One region of the Blautia sp. BCRC 81119 genome, then DNA from elsewhere that is predicted to be linked to it. Evidence: riboswitches for the same ligand, from Rfam matches in the RefSeq annotation. Region 1 holds a riboswitch; the other holds the start of a gene.

Region 1 (8,076 bases):
CGGAAAAAATACGATCTGGAGTAGATATAATGAAAAAGGTCTGACAGCGATCGCAGGTCTGAATTATCTCACCCTGAATAAGACCAGCCTGACACTGGCACCGAAAAAAACTTATACACTGAAGATCAAAGGCACCAGTCTGAAACCGTCATGGAAGAGCAGCAACACAAATGTTGTCAAGATAACTTCTGCCGGAAAGATCACCGCGGTAAAAACAGGAACAGCGGTTATCACAGCGACTCTTGGCGGCAGAAAATTCACCTGCAAGGTTACTGTAAAGAATCCGACCTCGGCTAATACCAGATTGACGCAGAATTATAGCAAATTGAAAAAATACATCAGTCAGAAAGGTAAATATACTGAAGACGGAAATCAGTTTATAAATGTCAAAGTAGATAAAGAAAGTACTCTGATGATCGGTTATCTGAAGAAAGAAGATAAGATAGATATTGGGATGATGCTCTCTATGCCTTCAGATGGAATCCTTGTCGGACTGGATATTATCGGAAACTGTGTGAAATCTGATACGGTCAATGTGAAGTCCGCCCTGTCTACAAATGAAGTCTTTCTGCTGGTGACTTCTTCTACAAAAGCATCTGCTTATAAAGGTCAGAATCTGACTTTCTTGTATACAAACGGAAAAAAAGCGATGACAGATCTGCAGGATTCTTCCAATATTATGATGAAAGCGACAATGAAAGTAGCAAATGATTATCTGAAAAAGAATTTAAATCTGACAATGAAAGATCTGGGATTCACTGCTTATAAATAAAAGTTACTGTTCACTCTGCAAATAAAACCGGCAAATAAAACCAAAATTTATTGTTCTTGACATGAAGCAGAATCGGAATTATACTAAACCATGTAAATAACAGGGGAGCTTGTGATGGCAGGCTGAGAGGAAGTCTTCAACTTCGACCCTTATACCTGATTTGGATAATGCCAACGTAGGAACGTATAAGATGAATTTACGGGAGATACTTTGGTGTATCTCCTTTTTTATTGGATGCGGATGTTTTTATCCGATTGAATACGTAAGATCAGGATTTACAGGGAAGGGATCAAGAGCGAACGCTTTTAACCCCGGTATCGACAATTGAATATTGGGAAATTTGAGAGTGAACTGAGTTCATGAAGGGGTGCACCACCGCGGGTGTATTTCTTTGTGAACTCTTTTTTTATTGACGAATAGCTTTTGAAGTTTCCGGAAAGGAGAGATCATGATCACAGTAAATGGTGAAAGCAGAACATTGGAAAAGCCGGTGACAGTAACAGAATATCTAGAAGCATGTAACTATGTTCCGGTGCAGGTTGTAGTAGAGCTGAATGAAGAAATCATTAAGAGAGATACTTACGATACAACAGTACTGAAAGATGGCGATGTTGTGGAGATTCTGCAGTTTATGGGCGGCGGAAGCTGCTGATGTCGCTATAGAGATAAAATTAGGTAGATATACCACGGCAGTAACTGACAGATAAGTTACTGAAAAAATGCAGATGAAGAATGATCTGGCAGAAGAAGGCGCTGGTTATAAATCGGTGGAAATATTTTCTGCAAACAGACATAAAGAAAGGTGGACATAAAAAATGACAACAGCAAACACAAATGAAGACAAACTGATCCTGGGAGGCCATGAGTTTACTTCCCGTTTTATCCTTGGTTCCGGAAAATTTTCCCTGGAGCTTGTAAAAGCATGTATTGAAAAAGCAGGAACTCAGATCGTAACACTTGCCCTGCGCCGTGCAAATGAGGGTGGACTTGCGAACATTCTGGACTATATTCCGAAGAATGTTACGCTTCTTCCGAATACGTCCGGCGCCAGAAATGCAGAAGAGGCAGTTCGTATCGCAAGACTTTCCCGCGAGCTTGGATGCGGAGATTTTGTAAAGATCGAAGTTATCCATGACTCCAAATATCTTCTTCCGGATAATTACGAGACCATCAAGGCAACAGAGATCCTTGCAAAAGAGGGCTTTGTAGTTATGCCATACATGTATCCGGATCTGAATGCAGCCAGAGATCTGGTGAATGCAGGAGCTGCCTGTGTAATGCCACTTGGCTCTCCAATCGGTTCCAACAAAGGAATCTGTACAAAAGAATTCATCCAGATCCTTATCGACGAGATCGACCTTCCGATCATCGTGGACGCAGGAATCGGCCGCCCGTCACAGGCATGTGAGGCTATGGAAATGGGTGCTGCAGCAGTTATGGCAAATACAGCCATTGCAACTGCAGGAGACGTCCGTGTTATGGCGGAAGCCTTTAAGAAAGCTATTGAGGCAGGAAGAAGTGCATATCTTTCCGGTATGGGAAGAACTCTGGAGAGAGGTGCAAGTGCATCCTCACCGCTGACCGGATTTTTGCATGAGTAAAATAATGACAGTATATTGAAAGACTCGGAAATATACGGTTATTAAGGGGAAATCTGTGTAGCGAAAGCGGATTGCGAATATTCACTTGATGCAGATCAACCAGAGCAGAAAAGAAAACGAATGGCTAAAAACAGATACTGAAATATTACAAATTTGAAAATAATAAAAGTACGAGAGGAGCGACACAACAACAATGGCAGAAACAGTACAGGCCAGTCAGCAGGACGGCCATTTTAATGAAAGTATTGTAAATGAAGAAATTCTGGAAGATATGAAAAAGAACCGTATCGATCACATGAAGTACCTTCCGGATATGGAACAGCTGGAAGAATCTGATGTAATGGATCAGGTTATTTCCGCAATGAACGCATATGATTATGATAAGTACACAGAAGCGGATGTACGGAGAGCGCTTGTTCATGACAACCGTACACCGGAGGATTTTAAAGCACTGCTTTCACCGGCAGCGCTGCCTCTTCTGGAAGAAATCGCACAGGCTGCACGGATCGAAACAAGGAAACATTTTGGAAACAGTATCTGCATGTTTACACCGATCTACATTGCAAACTACTGTGAGAACTACTGTATTTACTGTGGATTTAATTGCCACAACAAGATCCGCCGCGCACAGCTGAATGCAGATGAGATCGAGAAAGAGATGGCAGCCATTGCAGAAACCGGACTCCAGGAGATCTTGATTCTTACCGGAGAGAGCAAAACGAAATCTAATGTGGAATATATCGGAAAGGCTTGTGAGATCGCCCGGAAATATTTCAAGGTAGTCGGTCTTGAGGTGTATCCGATGAATTCTGATGAGTACGCATATCTTCACAAATGCGGCGCAGATTATGTGACAGTTTTCCAGGAGACTTATAATTCTGATAAATACGAAACTCTGCATCTGGCAGGCCACAAGAGGATTTTTCCATACAGGTTAAATACACAGGAGCGTGCGTTAAAAGGCGGCATGCGAGGTGTTGGTTTTGCGGCACTTCTGGGACTGGATGATTTCCGCAAGGATGCTTTTGCAACGGGATATCATGCATATCTTCTGCAGAGAAAATATCCACACGCAGAGATCGCTTTTTCCTGCCCGAGACTTCGTCCGATCATCAACAACGACAGGATCAACCCGAAGGATGTACACGAACCGCAGCTTTTGCAGGTAGTTTGTGCATATCGTCTGTTTATGCCGTTTGCAAGTATTACTGTATCCACCAGAGAGTGTGAGCGTGTCCGTGACAATCTGGTGAATATCGCAGCAACCAAGATCTCTGCAGGTGTCAGCACCGGAATCGGAAGCCATGTGGATGATATTGAGGATAAAGGTGATGATCAGTTTGAGATTTCCGACGGAAGGTCTGTGGACGAAGTCTTCAACGCCCTGAAAGACCACGGACTGCAGCCAGTCATGAACGACTATATTTATCTGTGAAAACACGACAGAAGAGGATAACTTCTGTGGAATATGTGGAAAACCACCCACCCCGGAGAATGTTTCTCCGGGGTGGGTGTGGATAACCATAAAATAAAAACGGATAGAAAATAAAGGAAGAATTTGTCGGAAGAGTAATGATGATTTTTTAGTCCGGGTCTGATAAAATAAATATAACAAGGAGGACGATTAAGAATAATAAAATTCACATAAGATAAAGAGTCAGAGTAAAATTACAAAAGCATTTTCAAGGCACAGCCGATAACGATACTGAACTAAAAAAGAGGTGCCACATGGCAAATACAAAACATGAAGATGCTATTATGAAAATGGGATTTGATTATTTCCGTGATACGATCCTGAAAAGTCTTGGAATTGACTATGAATTTGTGAATCTTGGTCCTACAGAGCTGATAGAACTTACTATTCATTCTTTATATATGGATTTTACATTTCTGACTAAAGAAGGATTTTATATTCATATAGAATTCCAGACAACCGACAAGGGAGAAAATGATTTGCGCAGATTTCTTGCCTATGATGCGGTATATTCACATAAAACAGGAAAAAATGTTATAACCTATGTGATTTATTCAGGTGGAATCAAATCGGTTAAGACAGAATTGAATATGGGACTGTTTACATATCGGATACAACCGATATATCTCAAGGATAGAAATGCAGATGAGGTTTTTGAAAAAATACGACAAAAACAAGAAGACGGAACAGAGCTTACGGAAGAAGATTATGCAAGCCTATCGTTGACACCATTAATGTCTGGGAATATGAAGATTAAGGAAAAAATCAAAGAAGCAGTTATACTATCCAAAAAGAAACGTGGCCTAACAGCAGAAAAAACAATGGCAATGTTATATACTCTGGCAGATAAGTTTTTGGATAGTAAAGATCTGGATGAGATTAAGGAGGTTATATCTATGACAAGACTTGGACAGATGTTGTTGGATGAGGGAATGGAAAAAGGAATGAAAAAAGGAATGGAGCAGGGACTGCTTTTGTCAAAAAAACTTCTGGAAGAGAACCGTACAGAAGACCTTGATAAGGCTATGAAAGATGAAAATTATATGAAAAAGCTGCTGGAAGAATTGAATATCAAATAAAAAATCACCAGAAATACTGTAAATACAAGGCTGATTACGTTTTCTGTAAATATTCTGAAATGGAAATTTTTATACGGAATCATATGTTTATTTACCGATTTCCGGGATTTTTCTGCTGTTTTTTAAGGTAGGAATACCAGGAATTTTGGATAGCATGAAAACGGTTTCCGATTCTATAGTTTTCATAAAGACTTACTCGTGTTTATAATAAGCCAACAACAAAAATAAAGGCAGAAAAACAGGAGGAAAAGTATTATGAAAAGAAAATGGAAATCAGCAACAGCAGCCCTTTTGGCAGCAGTAACCATCGGAAGTCTTACAGGAGCAACCGCTTATGCGGCGGACAGTGTCAGCATTACAAACGTATCCTATGACCCCACCAGAGAGCTCTATGAACAGTATAATAAGATCTTTCAGAAGCATTGGAAAGAAAAGACAGGGCAGGATGTGGACATCACACAATCCCACGGAGGCTCAGGAAAACAGGCACTTGAGGTTGCCAACGGACTGGAAGCAGATGTGGTAACACTGGCACTGGAGTATGATGTGGATGCGATCCAGGATGCAGGACTCATCGATGACGGATGGGTGGATGAATTTCCGGAGGACAGCGCTCCCTACACTTCGACTATTGTATTTCTTGTGAGAAAAGGAAATCCGAAGAACATCAAAGACTGGGACGATCTGGTAAAGAAAGACGTAGGTGTGATCACACCAAACCCGAAAACCTCCGGCGGAGCAAGATGGAACTATCTGGCAGCCTGGGCCTATGCAAAAGATAAATATAACGGAGACGAGGACAAAATTAAAGAATTCATCGGAGATCTTTACAAAAACGTACTTGTCCTGGACACCGGAGCCAGAGGCGCAACGACCTCTTTCGTGGAAAACGGACAGGGTGATGTACTGATCGCCTGGGAAAATGAAGCCTATCTTTCCGTAAAGGATTATCCGGACGACTACGAGATCGTAACACCAAGCATCAGCATCCTTGCACAGCCATCTGTAGCAGTAGTCGATAAAGTCGTAGACAAAAGAGGCACCAGAGATGTGGCAGAGGAATATCTGAATTATCTCTATTCCGATGAAGCACAGAGGATCGCCGGTGATAATTATTACCGTCCGTCAAACCAGGATATTCTGAAGGAATACTCCGATGTGTTTAATCTGGACATCAATCTTGTCACCATTGATGATTTCGGCGGATGGAAAAAGGCACAGGAAACACATTTCTCAGATGGAGGGATTTTTGATCAGATTTACGAAGGATAGACAGCAGAAGATATAGTCGGACGGAATAACACAAAGAAGCTGCAGAACAGTGAAAAAACAGAGTTTGCAGCTTCTTTTATGTAAATATGATGTGCCTTTTGCGACTGGAAAATCTATATCTGATATATAGCACTGTCAACATCTCATGCAGCTATGGATCTTCCGGTCTGCAAAATAACGGCAGAGGGGACAATGTGAATCACAAGGGATCAGGCATGGCTTCCTTCGGTCAGGGAACAGCCGTCCATTATACGGATCCCGTTTATGACATCCAGATAAGTGTCATACATTTCCTTCCATTCATCAGAGGCGTCCTTGGAGTACTGGCTGATGGTGGACAGAAGATCGTATTTTTTGCCGTCGACGGTTTCGATACGGCCGAGATAGCCCTGCCATACACTGTCCAGAGGCTGGTCTTCGCCATCGTAATATCTGGCTTCCAGAGTCAGTACAGGAACATCCTCATTGTAATAAGTCAGTTTATATCCACCATTTTCGGTTTCGGTTGTTTCATAACGGCAGAGATATTTCCAGCGCTCCGGAGTGAGGACCTGGAAGTAATCCGTCATGGCCATATCCACACGCTCTGCGTAAACGAAATCTATGGATTTGATCAGCTCTGTGGCTTCCTTTTCGGCGGCCTTATCATAGGTGTCTGACGGAGTCAGGACAAAAAGTCCGAATGTATAATCGTCAGTCTGGCATACAAGAGCATCTACATTTTTTTCTTCTTCGTTGACTTCGGTTAAGTATTGATATTTCGTGGCAGGATAAGATTCAAAGGTAAGATCCTTTTTGGTGATGATCTCACCCTTTACCGGATAGTATTCTGCCAGAAAACCCTTCAGGGAAGAATCCTCCAGAGAGGAATTCGGTACTTTTAAAACAAAGGCAGTGCTTTTTCCGCCATTTACGGAACGCTGCTCGAAATAACCTTCTTTTTCGGGCATGGATTCTCTGATCGTATCATCGGCAGGGAATCCAACCCGCATATGAAGCTCGCCGCGCTTTTCCGATTCAGAGGAATCTTCCGTGTTTGTATCGGAAGAGGAATTTGGGTATGAAGAATCGGAATCCTGCGAGGAGGAGTTTCCACTGGTATCGGAGGATTCTTCTGAAGAATCTCCGGAGGAGGAATCAGTTTCAGAATCGGAATATTCCTGAAGATTGCCGTAGTCATCAATATAATATTTATCTCTGGAGCCAATATATGTGGTTCCGGTGGCATCTTCCAGCCACACACTGCCGTCCTCATAATAATAATGAGGCTCAAAATAACCGTCCTGTTCGGTCCAGCCGGCATCGTTGCCTTCCATCAGTTCACCGGAATCCGGGTCAGGGGCATAATTACCTTCCCCGATATATTCATCCTCGGAACCATTGCGGTACCAGTAATCTCCGTTTTCATCCTGCCAGATGTGCTGACCGTCATCGGTTGGAGGGTCAGAAGCGAGGACCGGGATTGCAGATATGGAAAGAGCGATCGCGCCTGTTAAAAGAACTAAGATTTTTTTATGCATAGGCACCTCCTGATAAATTGCGCAGCAGTTAGCTGCTTACTATTCTTTGATCATAAATTTTTACAAATAAAAAAGATCTGTCTGTTAAGTACATTGTAACAGACAGATCCCGATATCCGGAAATGTGAAGAAAAAGAGACATTTACGGAAAGCTGCGTACAGGTCTGGAAATATGCTATCCGATCGTGAAAAGGCCGGCTTACCGGCAGGTAAAAAGATATCCCTTCCCATAAACCGAGACAATGTCATACTCATCGGTATCTTCGGCACCGATCTTGGTCCGGAGGTTAAAGATATGCCGCCGTACCGTGCTGGTATCTGTTCCTGCACAGCTGCCCCATACCGCTTCGTAGAGCTC
Region 2 (8,076 bases), on a different contig from region 1:
TCTCTTGGATTATGGCATAATTTCGGAGATACTTCTGATTATGAAAACATGAAGCAGCTGTGCTTTACAGCTTTTGACAATGGTATCACACAGTTTGACCTTGCCAATAATTACGGACCTGCCTATGGAAGTGCGGAACGGAATTTCGGCAAGATCCTGAAAGAAGAACTGATGCCATACCGTGATGAGCTGATCATCACAACAAAGGCAGGCTATGATATGTGGGAGGGCCCTTATGGAAACTGGGGCAGCCGCAAGTATCTTCTGGCGAGCCTTGACCAGAGCCTGAAGCGCATGGGTCTGGAATATGTGGATATTTTTTACCATCACAGAATGGACCCGGAGACTCCGCTTGAGGAGACTATGGGGGCGCTGGCAACAGCGGTTCAGCAGGGCAAGGCCCTTTATGTGGGACTTTCTAATTATGATGGAAAAACCTTAAGCCAGGCGGCAGCGATCCTGAAGGATCTGAAATGTCCCTTTGTGATCAACCAGAACCGGTATTCCATTTTTGACAGAACTGTGGAAGAAAACGGTCTCAAGAGAACCACCGGCATTTTGAAAAAAGGTCTGATCACCTTCAGTCCTCTTGCTCAGGGACAGCTGACAGACCGTTACCTGAACGGGATCCCGGAGGACAGCCGTATCCGCAAAGATGGAAGATTCCTTAAGGAAAGTGTGCTGACGCCGGAGCGTCTGGATCAGATCCGGAGACTGAACGATCTGGCAGCCCAGCGTGGAGAGAAGCTGGCTGATATGGCGCTTGGCTGGCTGCTTCAGCATAAGGAAGTTACCAGTGTTCTGATCGGAGCTTCCAAGCCGCAGCAGATCCTTGATAATGTGAAAGCGATCCACTGTGCACCGTTTACAGCTGAGGAGCTGCGTCTGATCGACGAGATCTCAAAATAAGATTTATATACTTCCTGTTTTACTATGAAAAGTAGTAAAGCAGGGAGTTTTTTATGTCGAAATAATTGTTTAACTGAATTAGGAAAGTTTCCGGGTTACTGTTCACTGGTAATATTCCGCGAGGTGTTTTTTGTGAGCGAAGGTCACAGAAAACCCGAGACATACCGCGCGAATTTATGCGATTAGCATAAATTCTGTGCATCGCGAAGCGTGTTGCTGAGAACGGAGTGAACAGTAACGTCTCCGGCGGGAGTGCAAAGAGCAATAAGCAGTGGAGGTTTGACAATGGGATAGGTGTGTGCTATATTGAAAAACAGAAAAGAAAAGAGCCAGCGGGAGCTTGTGTGACAGGCTGAGAGGAAGATAGATCTTCGACCGTACCTGATTTGGGTAATGCCAACGGAGGGATTGTGATCTGAGAGCGTGTCTCCGTGGAATTTGCCATGGGATGCGCTCTTTTCGGATGCAGGAATGGAACTGGAATGGTCTGACAATGTGGGGATGTGAAAGTGACAGAGACTGCATGTGGAGCTTCTGCGGCGAGCGGGCAGGAAGGGGAGCGCCTTAATGTCTGGCAGGAGAGTGATATTCCGGAGGATTTTTCCGGAAGGATCATGTAAGCGATGGGAATCCGTGTTTTCGGAGTGAGAGGAAGTAAGGGAACTTCGACCGCCAAAATCTAAGGGCAGACTGCAGCAGACGGGAAGCTTTTGCCCGGATCTGACAGGGCTCTGCCTGATATTTCAGGGAGGAAAAACACTATGGAAAAACAAAGGATGCACACGCTTCGTATGGTAATGCTGGCAATGATGGTTGCGATCGGTGTCGTTATTTCACCGATCCTGAGGATTGAGGGAATGTGCCCCACGGCGCATCTTGTCAATATCGTATGCTCGGTTCTGATGGGACCGTGGTATTCCCTTCTCTGTGCGACCATGATCGGCGTGATCCGTATGATGTTCATGGGAATCCCGCCACTTGCACTGACCGGTGCAGTATTTGGCGCATTCCTTTCAGGTGTGTTCTACAGACTTTCCAAAGGCAAGATCATCTGTGCGGTGATCGGTGAGATCTTTGGAACAGGTATCATCGGATCCATGGTTTCTTATCCGGTGATGGCATTCCTGATGGGAAGAGGCGGACTGACAGCATTTTATTATACGCCGATGTTCCTTGCAGCAACCACAATGGGAGGATGTGTTGCCTATATTTTCCTGAAGGCTCTGAGTAAAGCAGGTCTTCTGGTGAAATTCCAGGCAGCTTTGGGTTCAAAAACATATGAGACAAAGAATTTTACAACTGCGAAAGCGAATTAAAGAAGAAAAGCCGCTGATCCATTGCATCACCAATCCGATCTCGATCCATGACTGTGCCAACGTGGTCCTTGCAGTAGGTGCAAGGCCGATCATGGCGGAGCATCCAGCAGAGGTGACAGATATTACGGCATCGGCTGGTGCGCTGATGCTGAATCTCGGGAATATTACCGATGCCAGGATCGAGTCAATGAAGCGTTCTATGAGAACAGCGATGGAAAATAAGATTCCGGTTCTTCTGGACCTGGTAGGGGTTGCCTGCAGTGATCTCAGGCTGGATCTGGCACGGGAGCTTTTAAGGATCGGTCATCCGGCAGTGCTGAAGGGAAATATGTCAGAGCTTCTGGCTGTTTCCGGGCTGCCGTCTCATGCGATCGGAATCGATGCGGGTGTCGAGGATGCTCTGACTGAGGAAAATATCGATGGAGTCAGTGAAGTGCTTAAGGCTTTTTCCAGAAATAATCAGGCAATCGTGCTGGCTACCGGGAAACAGGATTTTGTTACGGATGGTGAACGGGTTGTTCTGGTACAAAATGGCAGTGCGGCGCTGTCCGGGATCACAGGAACCGGCTGTATGGTCGGTGCACTGACTGCGGCGTTTTTGCCGGGGTGCGAAGATAATATTGCGAAAGAGATGACGGATAGTATAGAGGCAGGTGTCTGGTCTGGCGTTGAGATGGAATTAAATGGGAGATCCGGGAATTATCTGGCTGCGGCAGTGCTTGGTACTGCACTTATGGGTATCGCCGGCGAGGAAGCGGAGAAGATTTCCCGCGGTCCGGGAAGCTTTCAGGTAAATCTGCTGGATGAGATCTATGGGCTTTCGGATCGACAGCTGCTGGATCTGTTGAAGATTGAAATGTACTGAAAAAGAGGGGATTAGGATGGATAGAAAAGATTTGGATGTAACGTTGTATCTGGTGACGGATAGTTCTTATCATACGGAGGAGTCTTTGCTCCGTACGGTTGAGGAGGCTTGTAAGGGTGGTGTGACTCTGGTCCAGCTTCGCGAGAAGAATAAGGGTGGACGGGAGTATCTGGATAAGGCTTTTAAGGTGAAGGAGATCACAGATCGTTATAATGTGCCGCTGATCATTGATGATCGTGTGGATGTGGCGCTGGCCTGTGATGCGGCTGGTGTGCATGTTGGAGCTTCTGATATTCCGGTTGCTGTGGCAAGGAAGCTGATGGGACCGGATAAGATCGTGGGGGCTACTGCCAAGACGGTGGAGGCTGCTGTGAAGGCTTATGAGGATGGTGCGGATTATCTTGGTGTGGGGGCGATTTATCCTACTACTACTAAGGTGGTGACGATCCTTACCAAGGTTTCTACGTTGAAGGATATCTGTGAGGCGGTTCCGATTCCGGCGGTTGCGATCGGGGGATTGAATGCCGGGAATATGGATGTGCTTGAGGGTGCCGGTATGAGTGGTATGGCGGTTGTTTCTGCGATCATGAAGGCGGAGGATCCGAAGAAGAATGCGCGGGAGCTGAAGGAGAAGATTGTTGCTTTGATGGGAAAGTGATTTAGGAAATGAATGGAGAGCAGTGGTGGATTTGAGGTTCATTGCTGTTCTTTTTTTGTTGAAATACGGACGCCCGTGAGGCGTGTGCTGCCTGTCGCCGGGGCTTCGTCGGGGGCTGGCTTCTAGGCTGCCGGAATTCTGCTAAAACCGTTTTCCAAAAGTCCGAACTCGCGTCTTATAGCCGCTCAGACAGCGGACTTTTGTAAAACAACGCAGATTTCCGCCAGCCAAGAATCAGCTCCCCTCCTGCAGAGTCCGGCGACAGGCAGCACACGCCTCACGGGCTGGTTTTTCAAGGCGGCAGGGGAGGGTGGCTGCTCGGGAGTTTGGGTGTAAATGTTGGGTTGAGTGGTCTGCCGGGAATGCGATGAGGCATCAGCGCTGCGCTGGATGCCTGGGAGGAAAGGCTGAGTTTCCGGTTGTCTGAGGCGCTTCGCTGTCGGCTGGTAGAGCAATGTGATATGGTTTATAAAAAATGCCGGTGGGGGTTACTCCACCGGCAGATCTCTGTGTTCTACGCTGGTGGAGAATACGATCTGTGTTTTGGTGCGGCCGAACTGCTGGAGTTCGTTGATGAAGTGGTCCAGTTCCATGGTGGAGCGGAAGGCTACTTCGATGAGCATGGAGTAATCGCCGGTGACGCAGTTGCATTCGATGACGTTTGGGATGGACTGGATGAAGGGATAGAAGTCTTTTTTTTGGTTGGGTTCTACTTCCAGGTTGATGAATGCTTTTATATGATAACCGAGAAATACCGGGTTGATCTGGGCATGGTAGCCTGTGATCAGCCCGTTTTTTTCGAGGTGTTCGATCCTGGCGGAAACAGCGGGGGATGAGAGAAAGACTTCCTTTGCGATTTCCTTTACCGGGGTGCGGGCGTTTTTCTGAAGCATTTCGATGATCTTTCGGTCGATGTTGTCGAGTTTGTGTTCCATGTAGAATGTATCCTTTCGATGAAAAATGTTATTTGTAACTGGTACAGAGCTGCGTAGGGAAGTGGATTGAAAATAGGTATTTCTGTATTGATTATACTGCGTGTGTTATCACAACACAAGAAATGACTTAATAAAAATAAGAAAAATAAAAGAAACTCTTAAAAAGATTAATATAAACTATTGAAAAACACGGATAATCATGGTTTTCCCTTAAAAGTATTTACAAGCCACAAAGAAAGTGTTAGTTTCTTAGGCATCAGAAAACAGCTGCTGATAAAAATGAAAATAACAAAATGATTTGTAAACAGTGAATATCCGTCGGACTGAAAAAATGAGATCAGAGGGCGGAGCAAATCAGATGTGCACAGGATCAGAAGAAAGAAGAGGGATGACAAAATGACAACAGAAACAAGACTGGAAGCAGATTCGATCGGAACTATGGAAGTGCCTGCAGAGGCTTATTACGGAGTTCAGGCTTTAAGGGCAAAACAGAATTTTCCTATTACAGGTACAAAGCTTCATCCGGTATTTATCAGGAACCTGGCACAGATTAAAAAAGCAGCAGCTATCACTAATAATAATGCAGGGCTTCTTCCGGAGGATAAGGCAGACGCCATTGTCAGAGCCTGTGATGAAGTGATCGCAGGAAAATTGGCTGAGGAATTTATCGTAGATGCCATTCAGGGTGGTGCCGGAACCAGCGCAAATATGAATATGAATGAGGTGATCGCAAACAGAGCCGGTGAGATCCTCGGATGTCCGAAGGGAAGCTATAAAATGGTCCATCCAAATGATCACGTAAACATGGCACAGTCCACCAATGATGTGATTCCGACGGCCGGTAAGCTTACCGTTCTGGATCTTCTTGCACCTCTGGAAAAAGCACTGGTAAGACTTGAGAAGGAGCTTGCAAAAAAGGCAGAGGAGTTCGATGATGTGATCACTATGGGACGTACACAGCTTCAGGATGCAGTTCCGATCCGTCTTGGTCAGGTGTTCCACGGTTATGCGTCTATGGTTTCCAGAGACAGGAAACGTATCGAAAAGGCTCACAGGGAAATGTACACCGTAAACCTTGGAGGAACTGCAGTGGGAACTGCTATCAACGTTTCCGATTCTTATTTTTATAAGATCGTGCCAAATCTGGAAAAGCTTACAGGTTATCCGCTGAAACAGGCCGAGGACCTTTTTGACGCAACAGAAAATCTGGACGGCTTTGTTGCCGTATCCGGTGTAGTAAAAACCTGTGCGGTGGATCTTTCCAAGATGTGCAACGATCTTCGACTGATGTCTTCCGGCCCGAAAACCGGATTTGGGGAGATCAATCTTCCAGCAAAGCAGAATGGGTCTTCCATCATGCCAGGTAAGGTAAATCCGGTCATTCCGGAGGTAGTAAGCCAGGTCGCTTTCCACATCGTAGGACATGATACCACCATTACCATGGCGGCAGAAGCCGGACAGCTGGAGTTAAATGCTTTTGAGCCGGTTGTATTTTGTAATCTTTTTGAATCCATTACGACTCTGGAAAAAGCAGTGGATACATTGAGCGTAAACTGCATCACAGGAATCACCGCAAACCGCAAACATTGCAAAGACCTGATGGAAAGCAGTGCAGGAATCGCAACGGCTCTCTGCCCGCATATTGGCTACAAGGCGTCTGCAACCATCGCAAAAACTGCAGTAAAAACTGGCAAGTCTGTCCGGGAACTTGTTCTGGAACAAGGGATCATGACTGAGAAAGAGCTGGAAGAGGTTCTTGATCCGTATCTGATGACAGAAGTCGGAGAAGAGCGGAAAGAGGATGAAGCAAGAAGGAAAGCCTGCTGAGAAAGTTATCTGTACCAACGTATGACGGGAACGTCTGATGCAGCAATTCATTTCAGAGCAGCTGAACCTGATGCGGGATTTTATGGAAATGCTATAGGCAGATCAGGAATGAGATATCAATGAGGACTATAAGGAGACTTGTCACAGTGCAGGTCTCCTTTTATAATGGAAGAAACGCGATAAGAAAAGAAGGGAAAGATACATGCTTAAACGAACAGCCATCCGGGCACTTTGTAATACAACGGCATATCAGAGAGGTCTTGATATTTATCGTACCGGAAAGAGGATCCAGTCGCTGGATATTAAGTCGGAAGGAGCTGTGGATAAAATATCTGCAGCAGTGAAGGGAAGTGGGCGTAATGTATACAATACAGGCTTTCAGTATGATACAGAAGCGGACCGCATAAAAGAAGCATACTGTGACTGCCCGGCTTTTCGCAGCTATTCCGAGATCTGTAAGCATTGCGTGGCAGTGCTTCTGGAATATGGAGACCGTAAGGCCTATGAGCGTGTGGAAATCCGCAGACAGCAGGATGAGGAACAGAAGCAGGCAGAGTTATTCAGCGGAACAGCATTTCCGGCTGCTTTATCCGGACCAGGGCAGCCTGCAACGAAAACCACCGTTGAGCTGAAAAGCCTCCTTAATCGCCAGCTATACAGCCGTATGCTTCCGTTTTCCGGGGATCCGTATTTTGGCAGGGTGGAGCTGGAAACCTGCCTGAAATTTAATTCTGTGAGAAATTGTTTTACCGTGGAATTCCGCGTTGGCTGTGAGAAAAAATATATCCTCAAGGATGTGTTGGCCTTTGTGTGGAATCTGGATCATAATGAGAAGGTTTCTTATGGAAAAAATCTGGAATTTATCCATTCAGATGAAGCCTTTTCAGAAGGATCCAGAAGCGTGCTGGCCTTTATCCGGGAATGGGTCGAGAATCATCACGGCACTTACATGTCCAGATATGAACAGCTGAAGAATATAGCTGTGGAAAAGGTGAGGGATCTTACCGTTGACAGAAAAGAACTTGAGGATCTGCTTCTTATACTTGGCGAAAAAAGTTTCAAGTTTAAAATGAACAATGATCCGGAGACAACATGGCATTCTGTCAGAGAAATTCCGGACAGGACGCTGACGATCCGGAAGAAGGATCAGGGGTTATCTCTTGAGATCGCGCCGGTATACAGTGTGACAGGCATACGGTATCATATGTATTTTGATAATGCGAAGGTATATCTGGTTTCCAGGCAGGAGCTTGGAGCAGTGGAGGAATTTGTTACCTGTCTGGAGCGGCTTCCTGCAGGCCGAGGATTTATTGATGAACCGGATGTGCCTGCGTTTGTGCGTGAGCTGCTTCCTTCCCTGAAAAAATTTTTTCACTGTGATCCCAGGGATTTCCCGGAAGAAACAGGTCTTGAATGCTACAAGGCTGCATATGAGATCTATCTGGATGCGCCGGAGCGTGACTGGATCACCTGTAAGGCATTTTCTGTTTACGGGAAGGATAAATTTTCGGTTTTTGACCGAGATGTGTCTGCCCGCACCAGGGATATTCCGGGAGAGCTTGGTGT

The links. A riboswitch is a leader RNA that binds a small molecule or an ion and turns the genes downstream of it on or off. The one in region 1 is predicted to bind thiamine pyrophosphate.
Region 2: another riboswitch for thiamine pyrophosphate. It lies ahead of thiW (energy coupling factor transporter S component ThiW); the one in region 1 lies ahead of thiS (sulfur carrier protein ThiS).

Annotation. Positions count from the first base shown of each region.
Region 1 is NZ_QJHD01000041.1:12,100-20,175, reverse strand. Features, by position in the region: gene DMI82_RS18510 (Ig-like domain-containing protein) at 1-772, shown strand, start outside; TPP riboswitch at 864-971, shown strand; gene thiS (sulfur carrier protein ThiS) at 1,221-1,424, shown strand; gene DMI82_RS18500 (thiazole synthase) at 1,588-2,373, shown strand; gene thiH (2-iminoacetate synthase ThiH) at 2,567-3,808, shown strand; gene DMI82_RS18490 (hypothetical protein) at 4,102-4,926, shown strand; gene DMI82_RS18485 (sulfate ABC transporter substrate-binding protein) at 5,182-6,198, shown strand; gene DMI82_RS18480 (hypothetical protein) at 6,408-7,718, opposite strand; gene DMI82_RS18475 (response regulator transcription factor) at 7,918-8,076, opposite strand, start outside.
Region 2 is NZ_QJHD01000022.1:69,692-77,767, reverse strand. Features, by position in the region: gene DMI82_RS13570 (aldo/keto reductase) at 1-909, shown strand, start outside; TPP riboswitch at 1,232-1,334, shown strand; gene thiW (energy coupling factor transporter S component ThiW) at 1,671-2,225, shown strand; gene DMI82_RS13560 (hydroxyethylthiazole kinase) at 2,188-3,090, shown strand; gene thiE (thiamine phosphate synthase) at 3,107-3,748, shown strand; gene DMI82_RS13550 (Lrp/AsnC family transcriptional regulator) at 4,237-4,683, opposite strand; gene DMI82_RS13545 (aspartate ammonia-lyase) at 5,080-6,510, shown strand; gene DMI82_RS13540 (DEAD/DEAH box helicase) at 6,713-8,076, shown strand, end outside.